Regions from separate parts of the Microbulbifer variabilis genome, predicted to be linked through region 3. Evidence: predicted binding sites of a transcription regulator. Region 3 holds the regulator's gene; each other region holds the start of a gene.
What was found. Region 3 encodes sigma-54, which starts transcription at its own class of promoters, with help from an activator protein. Its sites were predicted from a motif close to TGGCACANNNNTTGCNNT; they were not measured.
Positions count from the first base shown of each region.

Region 1: the regulator sigma-54 is predicted to act here: its motif matches at 3,014-3,031, upstream of glnL (nitrogen regulation protein NR(II)).
Region 2: the regulator sigma-54 is predicted to act here: its motif matches at 2,539-2,556, upstream of MJO52_RS07910 (RtcB family protein).

Region 1 covers NZ_CP092418.1:4,582,843-4,587,913, forward strand. The annotation lists gene MJO52_RS20025 (PAS domain-containing protein) at 1-286, opposite strand, end outside; gene ntrC (nitrogen regulation protein NR(I)) at 446-1,852, opposite strand; gene glnL (nitrogen regulation protein NR(II)) at 1,856-2,938, opposite strand; gene MJO52_RS20040 (DUF4124 domain-containing protein) at 3,247-3,888, opposite strand; gene glnA (glutamate--ammonia ligase) at 4,114-5,071, opposite strand, start outside.
Region 2 covers NZ_CP092418.1:1,750,274-1,755,344, reverse strand. The annotation lists gene MJO52_RS07925 (TetR/AcrR family transcriptional regulator) at 1-148, opposite strand, end outside; gene MJO52_RS07920 (YchJ family protein) at 321-716, shown strand; gene MJO52_RS07915 (hypothetical protein) at 713-937, opposite strand; gene MJO52_RS07910 (RtcB family protein) at 1,071-2,279, opposite strand; gene MJO52_RS07905 (pseudouridine synthase) at 2,734-3,474, shown strand; gene MJO52_RS07900 (patatin-like phospholipase family protein) at 3,576-4,841, opposite strand; gene MJO52_RS07895 (YhdH/YhfP family quinone oxidoreductase) at 5,010-5,071, opposite strand, start outside.
Region 3 covers NZ_CP092418.1:3,630,018-3,635,088, forward strand. The annotation lists gene MJO52_RS16120 (KdsC family phosphatase) at 1-446, shown strand, start outside; gene lptC (LPS export ABC transporter periplasmic protein LptC) at 446-1,012, shown strand; gene lptA (lipopolysaccharide transport periplasmic protein LptA) at 999-1,547, shown strand; gene lptB (LPS export ABC transporter ATP-binding protein) at 1,640-2,365, shown strand; gene MJO52_RS16140 (RNA polymerase factor sigma-54) at 2,559-4,004, shown strand; gene hpf (ribosome hibernation-promoting factor, HPF/YfiA family) at 4,186-4,476, shown strand; gene ptsN (PTS IIA-like nitrogen regulatory protein PtsN) at 4,480-4,941, shown strand; gene rapZ (RNase adapter RapZ) at 5,069-5,071, shown strand, end outside.

The sequences.
Region 1 (5,071 bases), 950 kb from region 3:
AATCATCGAGCCACTTACAAACGCTAAGGGTTTCCTCACCCTTGCTGGATTTCACCACATGCTCAAGTAAATAATCTGGCTTACCGGAATTAAAAACACGAATATCTGCCGCCTTCAGTGCTGAGGCATTTTCAGCCCAAACCAGCTGGTCATCGGTCTTTCCCACTACATCCTCACCAGCCAATTCACAAATTTTTCGATTTCCCCATAAATACTGCTCATCTCTACTTTTTACCCAGAACAGAAACGGCATACTATCGAGAACACTTAACTCATCAGCAGTCATAAACTTTCTCCAGGCTTCTACCAATACATTTAAGTGGAATAAATAAATATTGGTAGAGAAGCAAGAAAAAGTATGTACTTATTCAGCGATTAAGATTTAAAAGAAATATCCGCTTAATTATTTATAAAGCTATTCCTTAAGTTAAGCGCTGAGCAATTCTTAACTTCCATTAATTTCCAACTCCTTTAACTTCCTCGTCAGAGTATTGCGCCCCCAACCCAGTAGGTCCGCAGCATCCCGCTTGCGTCCAGCGGTGTGCTTTAGGGCGATTTCTATCAGGGCCTTCTCGAAGGCCGGTACGGCCTCACTGAGAATTTCCTTGCGCCCGGCGCTCAGTGCCTGATCGGCCCAGATACGCAGGGCTTTTTGCCAGTCCAATGGCGTTTCGGTTTCATTACCCTGCTGATGCAATTCCTGCGGAAGGTCTTCAATATGCACTTCACGGCCGGAGGCCATCACGGTAATCCAGCGACAGGTATTTTCCAGCTGGCGCACATTACCTGGCCAGTCGAGACCGGAGAGGTATTCCTCCGCATCTTTGCTGAGAATTTTCGGCTCTACGCCGAGATCGGCGGCGGCGGCATTAAAGAAGTGACGTACCAACCGTGGAATATCCTCGCGCCTGTCCGCTAGGCGCGGGATATGAATCCGAATCACATTCAGGCGATGGAACAAATCCTCGCGGAATTTATGCTCGCGCACCAACTCCTCCAGGTTTTGGTGAGTGGCGGCGATAATACGCACATCCACTTTTACCGGTGTATGGCCGCCTACTCGATAAAATTCACCATCTGCCAGCACACGCAACAAACGTGTCTGTGTATCCGCTGGCATATCGCCAATTTCATCCAAAAACAGGGTGCCGCTGTTGGCTTGCTCGAAACGACCCGCCCGCTGAGCGCTGGCGCCGGTAAAGGCGCCCTTCTCGTGTCCGAATAGTTCCGACTCCATCAGGTCTTTGGGAATCGCGGCCATATTGAGGGCAATAAACGGCTTGTTACGGCGCGGGCTGTGATTGTGCAGGGCCTGGGCCACCAGCTCCTTACCGGTTCCAGATTCACCGTTGATTAACACGGTAATATTGGAATGCGAAAGGCGCCCAATAGCACGAAATACTTCCTGCATGGCCGGCGCTTCGCCGATAATTTCTTTGTTGCTTGCGCCATTATCCGGCTCCGCACGCTCTTCCTGGGCTTGCTCCTTGGCGTGCGCCAGCGCGCGACGGGTAACCGCTACCGCTTCATCGATATCGAACGGTTTGGGTAAATATTCAAAGGCCCCACCCTGATAGGCAGCCACGGCGCTGTCGAGATCCGAATGCGCGGTCATGATAATAATCGGCAGGCCCGGCCGTTCCGCCTGGAATCTCTCCAGTAATTTGAAGCCATCGGAGCCCGGCATGCGGATATCACTGATCACCACATCCGGGGAGTCACTGTAAAAATCATCCAGTGCGCGATCACCACTCTCGTAGCACTGGGTCTCAATCCCCTCCCGTGACAGCGCTCGCTCCAGTACCCAGCGGATTGATCGGTCGTCGTCAATAATCCAAACGCGATTGCTCATTCTCTAGGTTCCTGTATTGGCTGATTCGGTAACAAGTGGCAGATAAATCTGGAATACACTGCGGCCTGGTCGGCTGTCGCATTTAATTAAGCCACGGTGTTGGTTGATAATGTTTTGCGAGATAGACAACCCCAGTCCCGAGCCTTCGGCGCGCCCGGAAATCATCGGGAAAAAAATACGCTCGCGGATCTCCTCGGCAATACCGGGGCCGTTGTCTTCTATTTCGATACGGCAAACCAGCGGGCAGTGGCGCCGACCAATCGTGAACTGGCGCTGTACCCGCGTACGCAGCACCATTTCGCCATTAGTGAGACCAATACTTTCATCGATGGCCTGCATGGCATTGCGGGCGATATTCAACAAGGCCTGGATCAACTGTTCGGGGTCTGCCGGCACATCGGGGATAGAGGGGTCGTAATCCCGGCGAATCAGTAGTTCACCCCCACATTCGGCCTCGACCAGTTGTGCCACCCGCTCTAGGATCTCGTGCACATTGCTGGGCACCAGTTGTACTGGCTGGCGGGGCCCCAGTAGTCGATCGACCAGATTACGCAGGCGATCCACCTCTTCGATAATGATCTGGGTGTACTCTTCCAGGGAGGCGTCAGGCAGTTCGCGCTGCAGTAACTGTGCGGCACCGCGAATCCCTCCGAGGGGGTTCTTTACCTCATGAGCCATACCCCGCACCAAATTGCGTGCGGTCTCCTGGGTACTGAGCAACGCATCCTCGCGAGCAATGCGTAGCAAACGATCCATCGGCTGCACTTCCACCAGCAATACCCCCAGCTCCGGTACGGGGCTGACAGAGTAATCTACGGTGCGCGTTTTTAGGTTGTGCAAGCGCCAGCGGGCGCGCCGCACCGTGAATTTTTCCCCTGTGAGGAGCGCGTTGTGCAGTGCTTTTAGTGCGGCGTTAGATTCCCTCACCACCTCCTGCAGAGGCATACCCTCAACCCTTGCATTGGAGGCAGCCAACAGATCCTCGGCGGCATTATTCAGGTAGCAAAGCGATAACTGGTCATCCAGTACCAGTACCGCTGAAGTTAGGCTGTCTAGTAGCTGACGCAACTGGCGATCATTGAGCATTCAATCGTTTCCGCTTTTCATCGAGGGGCCGGGACAATCTCCTATGCCCGGCGCGATAACCCCTTGTATCTAGCCAGTGCAAAAAGCAAACCAAAATGGCGCACGGAATTATTGGGAGGCACTGCCCAACCCACTCAGTCTTAGGGGTTTTAAACGATTCAGCTGACACATGCACCGAAGCACTTGAGATGGCTTACCCCTGTTCGCACCATTTTAGTGCGCAGAACAAAATTCAACCAGCAAGGATAAAAACGGCGACCCCCACCAAAAAAAAAGTTATCGGTGAGGGCGTTGAGGGCGGGGCAAATTTAGGGGCTGGGCTGGGCTTGGGGGATACCCGGCCCAACCGGAGCCCTGGGGGCTTGCGGTGCACGCGGTGCCGAGTTGTCAGGCAATCTACCACCCGGACGTTTCACATAGAGAGTAACCACCTGAGATTGTGCCAATACCTGGCCCTTGGAGTCGGTGAGTACCGCCTGCACAGTATGAGTGCCGCGCTCGAGCAGGGAGATATCCAGGCCCGCTCCAGAAGAGCTGCCCTGCCAGGGTTTGCCATCTACCACCGCAAAGAAACTCGCCCCCTCTGGATACACCGGCTGCACGTCTACCTGTAGTGGAATAAAGCGCTGTCCCGGCGGGATGGTGGCGCCATCCAGGGGACTCACTATCTGGATAGAAACCGGGCCTGTATAGCCCTCCTTGCCGGTGTCAGTCTCATCTTTTGGAGACAATTTACGAGTTGGCAGGGTTCGCGGCAGGGCAATGGGTTGAACATTAATGGGAGCCAATTGCACCTCCTGCGCCTGCCCATTGGGTGGTGGCGTATCGCTGAAAGTCACCTGACCATCGGGGCCGACGACCTTGTAAATAGTACTGGAGGTATTCCCACCATCGGTGCCGGCAAAGGCCACCAGGGGAACAGCAAGGAAAAGGGCCTGAAGCAGTTTCATATTTTCCATCACTCACTCAGCCGCGAAGCGGTAGTCCTTATCTCAGCCCAATACGCGGGCCGCAGTCTCAAAGGGGAGGGCTTTTGGGTCCAAGAGATACAAAATCGACCATAGACGGCAAAAGCAACCAACCCAATCAGTTTACCTCCAATAAAAAAGCCCGCACCAGTAGGGTGCGGGCTTTTCGAGAACGACTCGACGGCATCGGCGTGATGCCGCTCGCCATTACACGGAGTAGTACATATCAAACTCGACCGGGTGCGTGGTCATGTTCAAGCGCTCTACTTCTTCGCGCTTCAGGTCGATGTAGGCATCGATGGCGTCGTCGGTGAATACACCGCCTTCGGTGAGGAAGGCACGATCCTGATCCAGAGCATCCAGGGCGCCTTCCAGGCTCGCCGCAACGGTCGGGTACTCGGCCAACTCTTCCGGAGGCAGATCGTAGAGATCCTTGTCGGCGGCATCGCCGGGGTGGATCTTGTTCTTGATACCGTCCAGGCCCGCCATCAACAGCGCAGCAAACGCCAGATAAGGGTTGGCGGTCGGATCCGGGAAGCGGGTCTCGATACGCTTGCCCTTAGGAGAGGTCACGTAAGGGATACGGATAGACGCAGAGCGATTGCGCGCGGAGTACGCCAGGATAACCGGGGCTTCGAAGCCAGGCACCAGACGCTTGTAAGAGTTGGTGGATGCGTTACAGATCGCATTCAGGGCGCGTGCGTGCTTCACAATACCGCCGATGTAGTACAGGGCAGTCTCGGACAGGCCCGCGTAGGCATCGCCGGCAAACTGGTTAACACCATCCTTAGTGAAGGACTGGTGCACGTGCATACCGGAGCCGTTATCGCCTACCAGCGGCTTGGGCATAAAGGTCGCGGTCTTGCCGTAGGCGTGGGCCACATTGTGTACGGCGTATTTGAGAATCTGCACCTCATCCGCTTTCTTGGTCAGGGTGTTGGCGGCAACGCCGATCTCACACTGGCCGGCGGTGCCCACTTCGTGGTGGTGTACTTCAACACGCAAACCCATCTGCTCCATAGCGGAACACATAGCGGCGCGCACATCGTGCAAAGAGTCAACCGGGGGCACCGGGAAGTAACCGCCTTTCACACCGGGGCGGTGACCAATATTGCCCTCACTGAAGTTATGGCCGGAAGACCAAGCCGCCTCTTCGGAGTTGATC
Region 2 (5,071 bases), 1.9 Mb from region 3:
ACTGTTTGGTTCTGAAGTGATGAATTAAACCACCCTTACTTAACCCGCACTGGGTAGCCACTGCATCGAGAGTGAGCTTGCGTGCCCCCTTCTCTCGCACCACCTCTTCGGCAGCACGGACAATGGCAGATTTATCGACTCTGGACACATGACCTCCCGGGATTACCCAACAAACCAACCGGCTGGTCGGTATCTTAACGCTCCTCAGCAAAAGATCAAGCTATGCTACCCTCTGTCACCGTCAAGCAAGGTTAAAAAGTGTTTACGAAACGCGCTGACCTAACCAGTGAAAGTCAGCGCCCCCGATTACGGAGTTACTTATGACGGATCACGCCTGCCCCTGCGGCTCAGGTAAGAAATTTCAGAGCTGTTGCAACCTCTTCCTCTCTGGGCAAGCCTATCCCAATACTGCAGAGAACCTGATGCGCAGCCGTTATTGCGCTTATGCGATGGGAAACCTGGCCTATCTGCGCAAAACTTGGCATCCAGACACCTATCCAGATCTTCGCCAGGAGGACCTGGAGACCCAGTGGACGAGACTGGAGGTTATTAAAAGCAAAGCTGGCCTGAAGAGATCGGTGGTAGAGTTTAAGGCGTGGTATTCAGAAAATGAGCAGGAACATGTAATTCATGAAGTATCCCTGTTCAAACTCTACAAAAAAAAGTGGGTGTATCTGGAAGCGCTCCCCGAATGGCCTGAAGAAGGCAGAACCTAAAAACCGGCAAGAGTCAGTGGCAAAATAAAACGAACTGCAACTACAAGAGAGTAAGTATCGCGGGAGCCCCTCCACTCCCGCACCTCCTTCCTCATTTTTTGTTTATTTAAAAAACGTTTTCCTGACTTTGCTTTAACGTGCGCACCACCCTTCCCCATAAGTGGATTACGCGCGATATAATTGCGAAATTTCCCACTCCCCTTAGGTGGATTTTTTTTCATATACATTCTCCTTTGTCGAAAATTTTGGCAGCTAAGTGCCAACAGCTAAGGTATTTTCCTGCTAGTCTCAGCCAAGTAACCGGCTTATGCCACATCAAATAACTCCTTTTCAAAACTGCTACAAACTAGAAGTCTACCCCTTAATACATATTACCTGACGCAGGGTATGCTCCACTTCGACAAGGTCTGACTGATTATCCATAACTTGATCTATATCTTTATAGGCCGCCGGAATTTCATCAATCACTCCCTTATCTTTACGGCATTGAACACCCCTAGTCTGCTCTTCAAGATCCTGCCTGGTAAACCTCTGGCGCGCTGCGCTACGACTCATTTTGCGGCCAGCTCCATGAGCGCATGAGTGGAATGATTCGGCAATACCACGTCCACGCACAATATAGGACTTGGCTCCCATTGAGCCTGGAATAATTCCCAGCTGATCTTTTTTCGCACTGATCGCCCCTTTACGGGTAATAAAAATATCCTGCTCAAAATGGCGTTCGCGCATTACATAATTGTGATGACAATTGATTACCTCACTGGTGAGCGTAAATTTTGGCAGAAAATTTTTGAGACAATTCAAAACCAACCTCATCATTTCTTCCCGATTAACTCTAGCGTACTCCTGGGCCCAGCTTACCGCCTCGATGTAATCATCAAGATGGTGGTTACCTTCGGAAAAGTAAGCCAAATCTTTATCTGGCAGATTACGTATATGTCCTGCCATATCCTTTCGAGCCAACTGGATAAAGTGCTGTCCAATAGCATTGCCAACACCTCGACTGCCTGAGTGCAGCATCACCCAAACCGCATTATTTTCATCCAGACAAATTTCAATAAAATGATTGCCGCCACCCAGGGTCCCCATCTGGGTAACCCAAGTTTTCTGTGGCTGATGCAGCCTTTTTAGTAGCCCAGGATGTTTTTCAAACAACCTATCCACACCGGGAGCTAAAAGTTTGCAGGCAGATTCCCTGGCACTGATCATCTTGTGACGACCCTGTCCAATGGGTACTTTCACCTCAATGGCCTCCCGCAATGCTTTCAGGTTGTCAGGCAACTGATGGGCATGTAACGAAGTTCGCACTGCATTCATTCCGCAGCCAATATCCACCCCTACCGCTGATGGGATTACCGCATCTACTGTTGGGATCACAGAACCAACGGTTGCCCCTTTTCCTAAATGTACATCCGGCATTGCCGCAACATGGGAGTGTACGATTGGTAACTGAGCAATATTTTTTAGCTGCTGCAAGGCCTGCGGCTCGATTTCATCGGTATATATTTTTACCGGCACACTACCTTGCTGTGCATTTTTATTTAGCACAATTTTTACAGGCATATAGAGTCCCTGGATTGATCCAATAAATCATTAAAAGCCCTCCAAAGCCCCAAACAAAAAAGCCCCGGCAAATGCCAGGGCTCTAGAGAATTCTGGCTTGAAAAGCTCAATCACTTTTCAAGCAGATGCACATGAAAAGCGATCAAAAAAATAGGTTGTTAATATCCACATTTCGCATTTCATGGCTCCTTCGTGGCTGCGTTCCACGTCAATCAAGAAATAACTAATAAAAAATGCCAGCTTTAAGCAACTCATGCCGACAACAAACTATGTGACAAATTTTATTGCCTAGCCGTAATAAGTCAACCTAAATTTAAACTACTTTTTAGTATTTTTTCTCAGCAAGTTACTATCAGGTATTAATACCAATTAACTGAGGCATTTTTTATATGCAATCACTACGTTTCGGCAATACACTAAGCAGCCGACATATGAGCCTGTATCAGATCAAACCATGAGTTGTGAACCAGAGATTATCTATGAGGACGAACACCTGCTTGCCGCTTATAAGCCTGAAGGCTGGCTCGTTCACCGCTCCGAGATAGACCGTCACGAGACACGTATCCTCCTGCAGCACCTCCGCAATCTAAGTGGTTATCATTTATACCCAGTTCACAGACTAGATAAGCCTACATCTGGAGTTATTATTTTTGGCAAAAGCAGTGCGGTCGCCGCTCAGCTCCAACATCAACTGGAAGGTAAGGGCTCCCTAAAGAAATATCTTGCTGTTTGCCGCGGATACTGCCCCGAACAGGAGACCATTGATTACCCACTCCCACCGGTAGCAGACTTTAAACACCAGAGGAAACGCCCCAAGTCAGAGCTTCCCCGCCAGGAGGCCATCACCCTCTTTCAGCGGCTCGCCACCATAGAACTACCTTATGAGGTGGATCGCTATCCCACCAGCCGATATTCACTGGTAGAAATTCAGCTGAAAACTGGTCGCCGACATCAAATCCGCAGACACTTCAAGCATATTCACCACCCCTTAATTGGTTGCCCCAAATATGGAAAATCTTCCCACAACCATTTTTTTTCTCAGCAGTTTAATTGTGGGAGACTGCTACTACATGCCGTAAAATTAGAATTACAGCACCCAGCTAGTCAAAAATTATTAGTATTACAGGCCGAACCACGAGGAAAGTTCATGAAGCTTCTGCAGACATTTGGCTGGTCTGATGCACTCAACCACTGAAGCAAAGGGAATAAAATTAGAAAACCAAGAAACACTGTGTTCGAGCGAGATCTCCCAAATAGAAATCACACTTAATTCAAATCGTTAGCAGGCAGTCCAAATTACGACGAAACATCTCCCTGCCCAAGCTGATCCTCGATACTCTTTTTACGTGAACCAAAGAGGCCTCTTCGCTCCACCTCAAGTTTGGGCTGAGGCCTCAAGAAATAGCGCAATTTATCTTTCTCCCACATTGCATCCTGGTAGCCAAGCTCAATCAACTCCTCAATATAAGGCCGCTCAAAAAGCAAGTAACTTGCCGCGGAGACTCCGCCTCCAGACCGCGTCGCACCTGTGGAGCGAAATAACCAACGCAACGCCGGCGGTAGATACTTTAATTTTCTCCCTCCCAATCTGGCGAGACTCTGCGATGGTTCAATAACCACGGATTCTACTGGCCGAAGAGGAGAGAGATCGGCAAATTTATCTTCTTCCACAGAATCCAGTAAGGTATTAACCCTATCCAAATGTTCCAAATCCCCTTCCAAGCTATCAATAAAAGCAGCATTGAACCACTGAGCAGTAATCTGGGCCATTGAAGGAGAATGGACCTGATTATTGCTACGCCGACTACCCCAGTGAACTGGAGAGCGGTTATCGGAAACACCTACGATAAAGACACGCTTAGCTCCAAGGTGTAAGGCCGGGCTGATGGGAGCCATTTGACGAATTGCACCATCGCAGTAGTAAATGTCGTCGATTTTTACTGCAGGAAAAATTGCGGGGATTGCAGATGAGGCGAGCAGGTGATCCACCGTCAAGCGGGTGGAAACTCCAAACCGGCGAAAGCGCTGCCAACCTCTCACACCATCCGCAGCTTGATAAAAGCTCACCGACTCGCCCTCACTATATGAAAGCGCATTAATGCAAGTTGCGTGTAGATGGCCTGCGTCGATATTTTTTTGGATATTATCGAAATTAATTACATCCAGTAAAAGCTGACGCAAGGGGAAATTATCGAGAAGTGCAAGAGGTTTTTCTCGCCCAACACCCTGATTAAACAGCGAACGGCTAATAGATAATAAATTACTTATTAAGCTAAACCAGCTAGTGCGGTACACCCGCTCCACACTCAGGTTCATCCACACCGAGCACATACTCTCGATCGCTTCTTTAAATGTACCTGGGTGAGCGGCCAGCATCATGGCATTCATAGCGCCAGCAGATGTGCCGCAAATAATTTTAAAAGGGCGCGGGTTATCTTCGGGCACAACTTCTGCTAGGGCTTTGAGAACCCCGGCCTGATAAGCAGCACGGGCGCCACCACCCGAGAGCACTAACGCGCTGTTCTGCACCGGAATCAGGGACTTTTCGTTACCTTGAGACACTGTCATCTTCCAACAGAAACAGGCTATAAATCACGCTACTGGCTATAAGGCTATTGAAAAGCACAGGCACAGACAAACACCATTACTTATATAAAGAGGCAGATGACTGTCAATCGCCTGTTCAGCTGTAATTTTTTCTCCAAATAAACTCTGAAATACTCAAGAAATCTAAAGTGCCATATTAACGACATAGCGGCCGATGCCATGGCCTCGGTGTAACCGTGCCAGAA
Region 3 (5,071 bases):
TCGACAATAACGGCAATGAGCTGAAGACCTTCAATACACTCGATGGGCACGGCATTAAAATGCTGCAAAATTCCGGGGTTCGCGTAGCCATTATTACAGGGCGACGCAGCTCAGTAGTGGAACGCCGCGCTCACGATCTTGGCATCACTAAACTGATCCAAGGGCGCGAGGACAAATTTACTGCACTGCAGGAACTCTTGTCCGACGAGTCATGCCGCCTGGAAGATATCGCCTATATTGGCGACGACTATCCTGACCTACTGGTTATGACCCGTATCGGCTGCCCCATAGCTCCTCCCAATGCAGCTTCTCCAGTCATGGAACGTGCCCTGTGGGTAACTCGAGCCTGCGGTGGTGAAGGTGCAGTGCGCGAAGCTTGTGATCGAATTATGCTGGCCCAGGGAACATTTGATTCTGCCCTCGCCCCCTACATTGGAGAGAAATAATGCGCACCTGGCTACCGCTGCTATTAGTAATATCGCTAATCAGTGTTGGCCTGTGGCTTTCAGAGAGCCCACCTGATCAGCTGCTGGGGGTTCGACCTACCCCCCAGCAGCATGACAAAGCGGCAGAGCTAATCATCCGAAATGCCAAAACACGCCACTTTAATGAGGAAGGAAATCTAGCCTATCGCGTGGACGCGGACCAGATAACCTACTACCAGTTTAAACGCCGTGACCGGGCAGACCTGACCGAACCTCGCATGGTTTTTTACCAAGATGACCAGCCTAAATGGCGTACCGAGTCCCGAGAAGGGGTGGCACACAATCGCGGTGAACGAGTAGTCCTGAGTGGCGATGTAGAAATTGATGAACTACCCACCCCAGGTGGCATCAAATTGGAAACATCCAGTATTACGATTCTCCCCGCGAAGGAATTCGCCGAGACAGACAAAGTTGTTACTATAAGCTCTGGCCCAAACCGCACCACCGGCAAAGGCATGCGCGCTTACTTGAATGAAGACCGGATGGAAATCCTATCCGATGTAAAGAGCATCTATGACACTGACTAATTACCGCCACCTGTTAAAAGTCTCCACCATCGCAGCGCTCCTGCTCACAGCCTCATCAGCTTTTGCACTGCCTGAGGACCGCCAACAGCGGATCAATATCAGCTCTGATGCAATGAATGCAGGTCTAAATAATAACTTGGTGGTATATAGCAATAATGTTGTTATAACTCAGGGCTCTTTAAAAATACGGGCAGACCGCGTTGAGGTTTATTTCACTCCAGAAAAGGAGATTAGTCGTGTAGTGGCCGTGGGCAAACCCGCACATTTCCAGCAAAAGATCCTCCAGGGCGAGAACCCCGTAAAAGCCAGAGCCCAACGCATTGTATATCAAGTGGGCTCTGAGGAGTTGCAACTAACCGGTAAAGCCCATGTTGACCGGGAAGGCAACACACTGACAGCGGAAAAAATTGACTACGACCTCACTACCGAGCAAATGAGCGCCAAGGGCCAAACTGGGAAAGGGCGTGTAGAGATGACCTGGAAACCCGAGAAGAAAGAGAGCTCGCAAGACGCCAATGATAATCAAGGCCAGTAAACCCTCTACTTAATACCTCATCATAAGTAACAAATATTATTGCACCAGCGGGCATCACTCTGCCCGCGGCATGGATAGATTCGGTACACACTATGCCAACGCTCAAAGCGTTACATCTCGCGAAACAGTATAAAAAAAGAAAAGTTGTCCAGGATGTCACCGTCAGTGTTTCCAGTGGACAGGTTGTCGGCCTCCTCGGCCCCAACGGTGCCGGCAAAACAACCTGCTTTTATATGATTGCCGGGCTGGTGCAGGCCGACGCTGGCAGGGTGATGATCGACGATGAGGATATAACCCGGCTATCCATGCACGGACGCGCACGCAAAGGTATCGGTTATCTCCCCCAAGAAGCCTCTGTATTTCGCCGCTTGACGGTAAAAGACAATATCTTAGCAATCCTTGAAACCCGCAAGGACCTCTCAAGAGACGAGCGGCAACAACAGGCCCAAGCACTACTTGAGGAATTTAATATAACCCATATCGCGCAAAGCCTGGGTATGGCCCTCTCTGGTGGAGAACGACGCCGAGTTGAGATTGCCCGCGCTCTGGCCACCAACCCCGGCTTCGTCCTGTTGGACGAGCCCTTTGCTGGGGTAGACCCCATATCGGTGAACGATATCAAGGAGATCATCCGCCACCTGCGTGATCGCGATATTGGCGTACTAATCACAGACCATAATGTTCGCGAAACGCTGGATATCTGTGAGACCGCTTACATTGTCAGTGAAGGTCATATCATCGCTGCAGGCACGCCGGATGAGGTTCTCGCCAACCAACAGGTGCGCGAAGTTTATTTGGGACACGAATTCACTATTTGAGGCTAACCACCAATTTCTGTCCTTAAATTCTTCACTTATGACGGGAATAATCATAATTCTGGAAACATAGCACCAGCTATCACGCCAGGACCGGCACGCTTATTGCTTGTAATAGATTGAAGAGAGGGGTAGTCTGCGCCATCTTAGGACAATTTGATCGACACCCTGTCTTATCGGCCTGCGGCGCTCCACTATGAAGCAGTCTCTCCAGCTCAAGCTCGGCACACAGCTGACCATGACCCCCCAGTTGCAGCAAGCAATTCGCCTACTGCAACTCTCCACACTCGATCTGCAGCAGGAGGTCCAGGCAGCACTGGACAACAACCCAATGCTGGAAGCGGATAGCGAAGAGCAATCCGTCAAGGTGGATGAAAATCAGCCACAGTCTGAACAAACACCGGAAAACACAACACAGCCGGTAGAAGAGCGCGAACTGGCCGAGGGGGACTGGGACCAGGCAATTCCTGATGAGCTGCCCGTCGACTCGCGCTGGGATGATATCTACACCAATAACAGCGGCAGCCACGAGTTAGATTCCTCCAGCTATGAGCGTAACTCCACCTCCATCGGCCTTCAGGATCATCTACGCTGGCAGCTGAACTTGACCCCCTTATCTGAGCAGGATAAATGGATCGGTGAAAACTTAATTGATGGCATAGCCCCCAGCGGCCTCCTTGGTACTTCTGTGCAGGATGTCGCCACCTCTTTATCGATCGATGAAGATGAGGTGCTCGCGGTTCTGAAGGCTATTCAGCAGTTTGATCCCGCTGGCTGCGGGGCTCGGGATCTCAAAGAATGCCTGCAATTACAACTGCAGCAGTTGCCGCGAAATACCCCTTGGCTAAGCCAAGCGCAAAACATTATTGAGAAACACTTGGACTTACTTGGCAAAAGGGATTTTCGCCAGTTGAGTCGACGCACACGACTCACTGAAGCCCAGCTAGGCGAGGCCATTCGCCTAATCCAGACCTTAAACCCCAGTCCGGGAGAGAGCTATGGTGGGCAAGAGCCGGACTATGTAATTCCAGATATTGTCGTTTCCCGCAAAACCCTTCGCTGGCACGTAGAATTGAATGCAGAGATCACCCCAAAGATCCGTATCAATGACCACTACGCCTCCCTGGTCAAGCGTGCCGACAACTCCAGAGATAACAATTTTTTGCGGGATCACCTGCAAGAAGCACGCTGGTTTATGAAAAGCCTGCAGAGTCGCCACGAGACTTTACTGAAAGTAGCCAACTGTATTGTCGAAAAGCAGCAAGGTTTTTTTGAGGAAGGTCCGGAAGCCATGCGACCTATGGTGCTGGCAGATGTTGCTGAATCTATTGGCATGCATGAATCGACCATATCTAGGGTGACCACCCAGAAGTACATGCTCACGCCTCGCGGCGTGTTTGAGCTCAAGTATTTCTTTTCGAGCCACGTCAGCACAGACTCCGGTGAGGATGCCTCTTCAACTGCTATCCGTGCACTGATCCGCAAGCTGATTGACGCAGAGACCCCGCGCAAGCCGCTCTCAGATAACAAAATTACCCTAGAGCTCGATAAACAAGGTATTAAAGTAGCCCGCCGCACTGTGGCGAAATACCGCGAGTCAATGGGAATTCCCTCCTCCAGCGAGCGAAAACGCTTGGTCTGAAGGGGCCACTTGGGTTTCGACTCATGAGGTAGGCCAAGTCATAACCTGGCACAAATTACTACACCTTCGCAACCGAACTCCAAACTTTGAGTGTATCCTTCCATTCTGGGCCACTTCCTAGTAGGGTTGCGACCCGAAAGGAGGCTCGCCGTAATGTGATGCACCTGGTAAGGAGAAATCCATGCAGATCAATATTAGTGGTCACCACGTCGACGTTACCTCGCCAATGCGCAGCTACTGTGAGAACAAGCTGGAAAAGCTCTCAAGGCATTATGACAATATAACCAACGCGCAAGTCATCCTATCCATAGACAAGCTGATCCAGAAAGCCGAAGCCCGGGTACATATCAATGGTCACGACCTTTGCGCGGGTTCGGAAGACAAGGACATGTATGCGGCCATTGATTCGCTTACAGACAAGCTGGACCGCCAACTGAAAAAACACAAAGAGAAGTTGCAGAACCACCGCTGAACTATGACACTGGAAGCTTTACTCTCTCCCCGCCTCAGCCTTTGCCATCTGGCGGGGAGCAGCAAAAAGAAATTGCTGCTCAATATCGCCCAGGCTGTAGCCGAACAATATCCACAGCATGACTCTGACATCATATTCAACCAACTGATCGCGCGCGAGCGTCTAGGCTCCACAGGAATTGGCGAAGGTGTGGCTATCCCCCACTGCCGTCTTCCTGGATGTGAGCACCCCATTGGCGTACTTTGCACTACAGAACCCGCCATAGATTTCGACGCTATCGACCGACAGCCTGTCGATCTGCTCTTTGTCTTGCTGGTTCCTGAAGATTCGGAACAACAACATCTAGATACACTGGCAGAAATCGCTGCGCTCTTCTCTAACAGCCAGGTCCGGGACAAGTTGAGGCAGGCTGACACTAGCGACGCACTCTATGCCCTAGCTATAGACTCAGCCGCAGCAGCCTGATTCTAGCTTTGCGCTCATATCCTGGTAATCCGATTCCAGAGTCACGACTTATAAATTACCGCCAGGAATATAAACACCATTTAATCAACGATTAAATGGTATAAAGAGCTAAAAAGAGGGGGTCCCCATG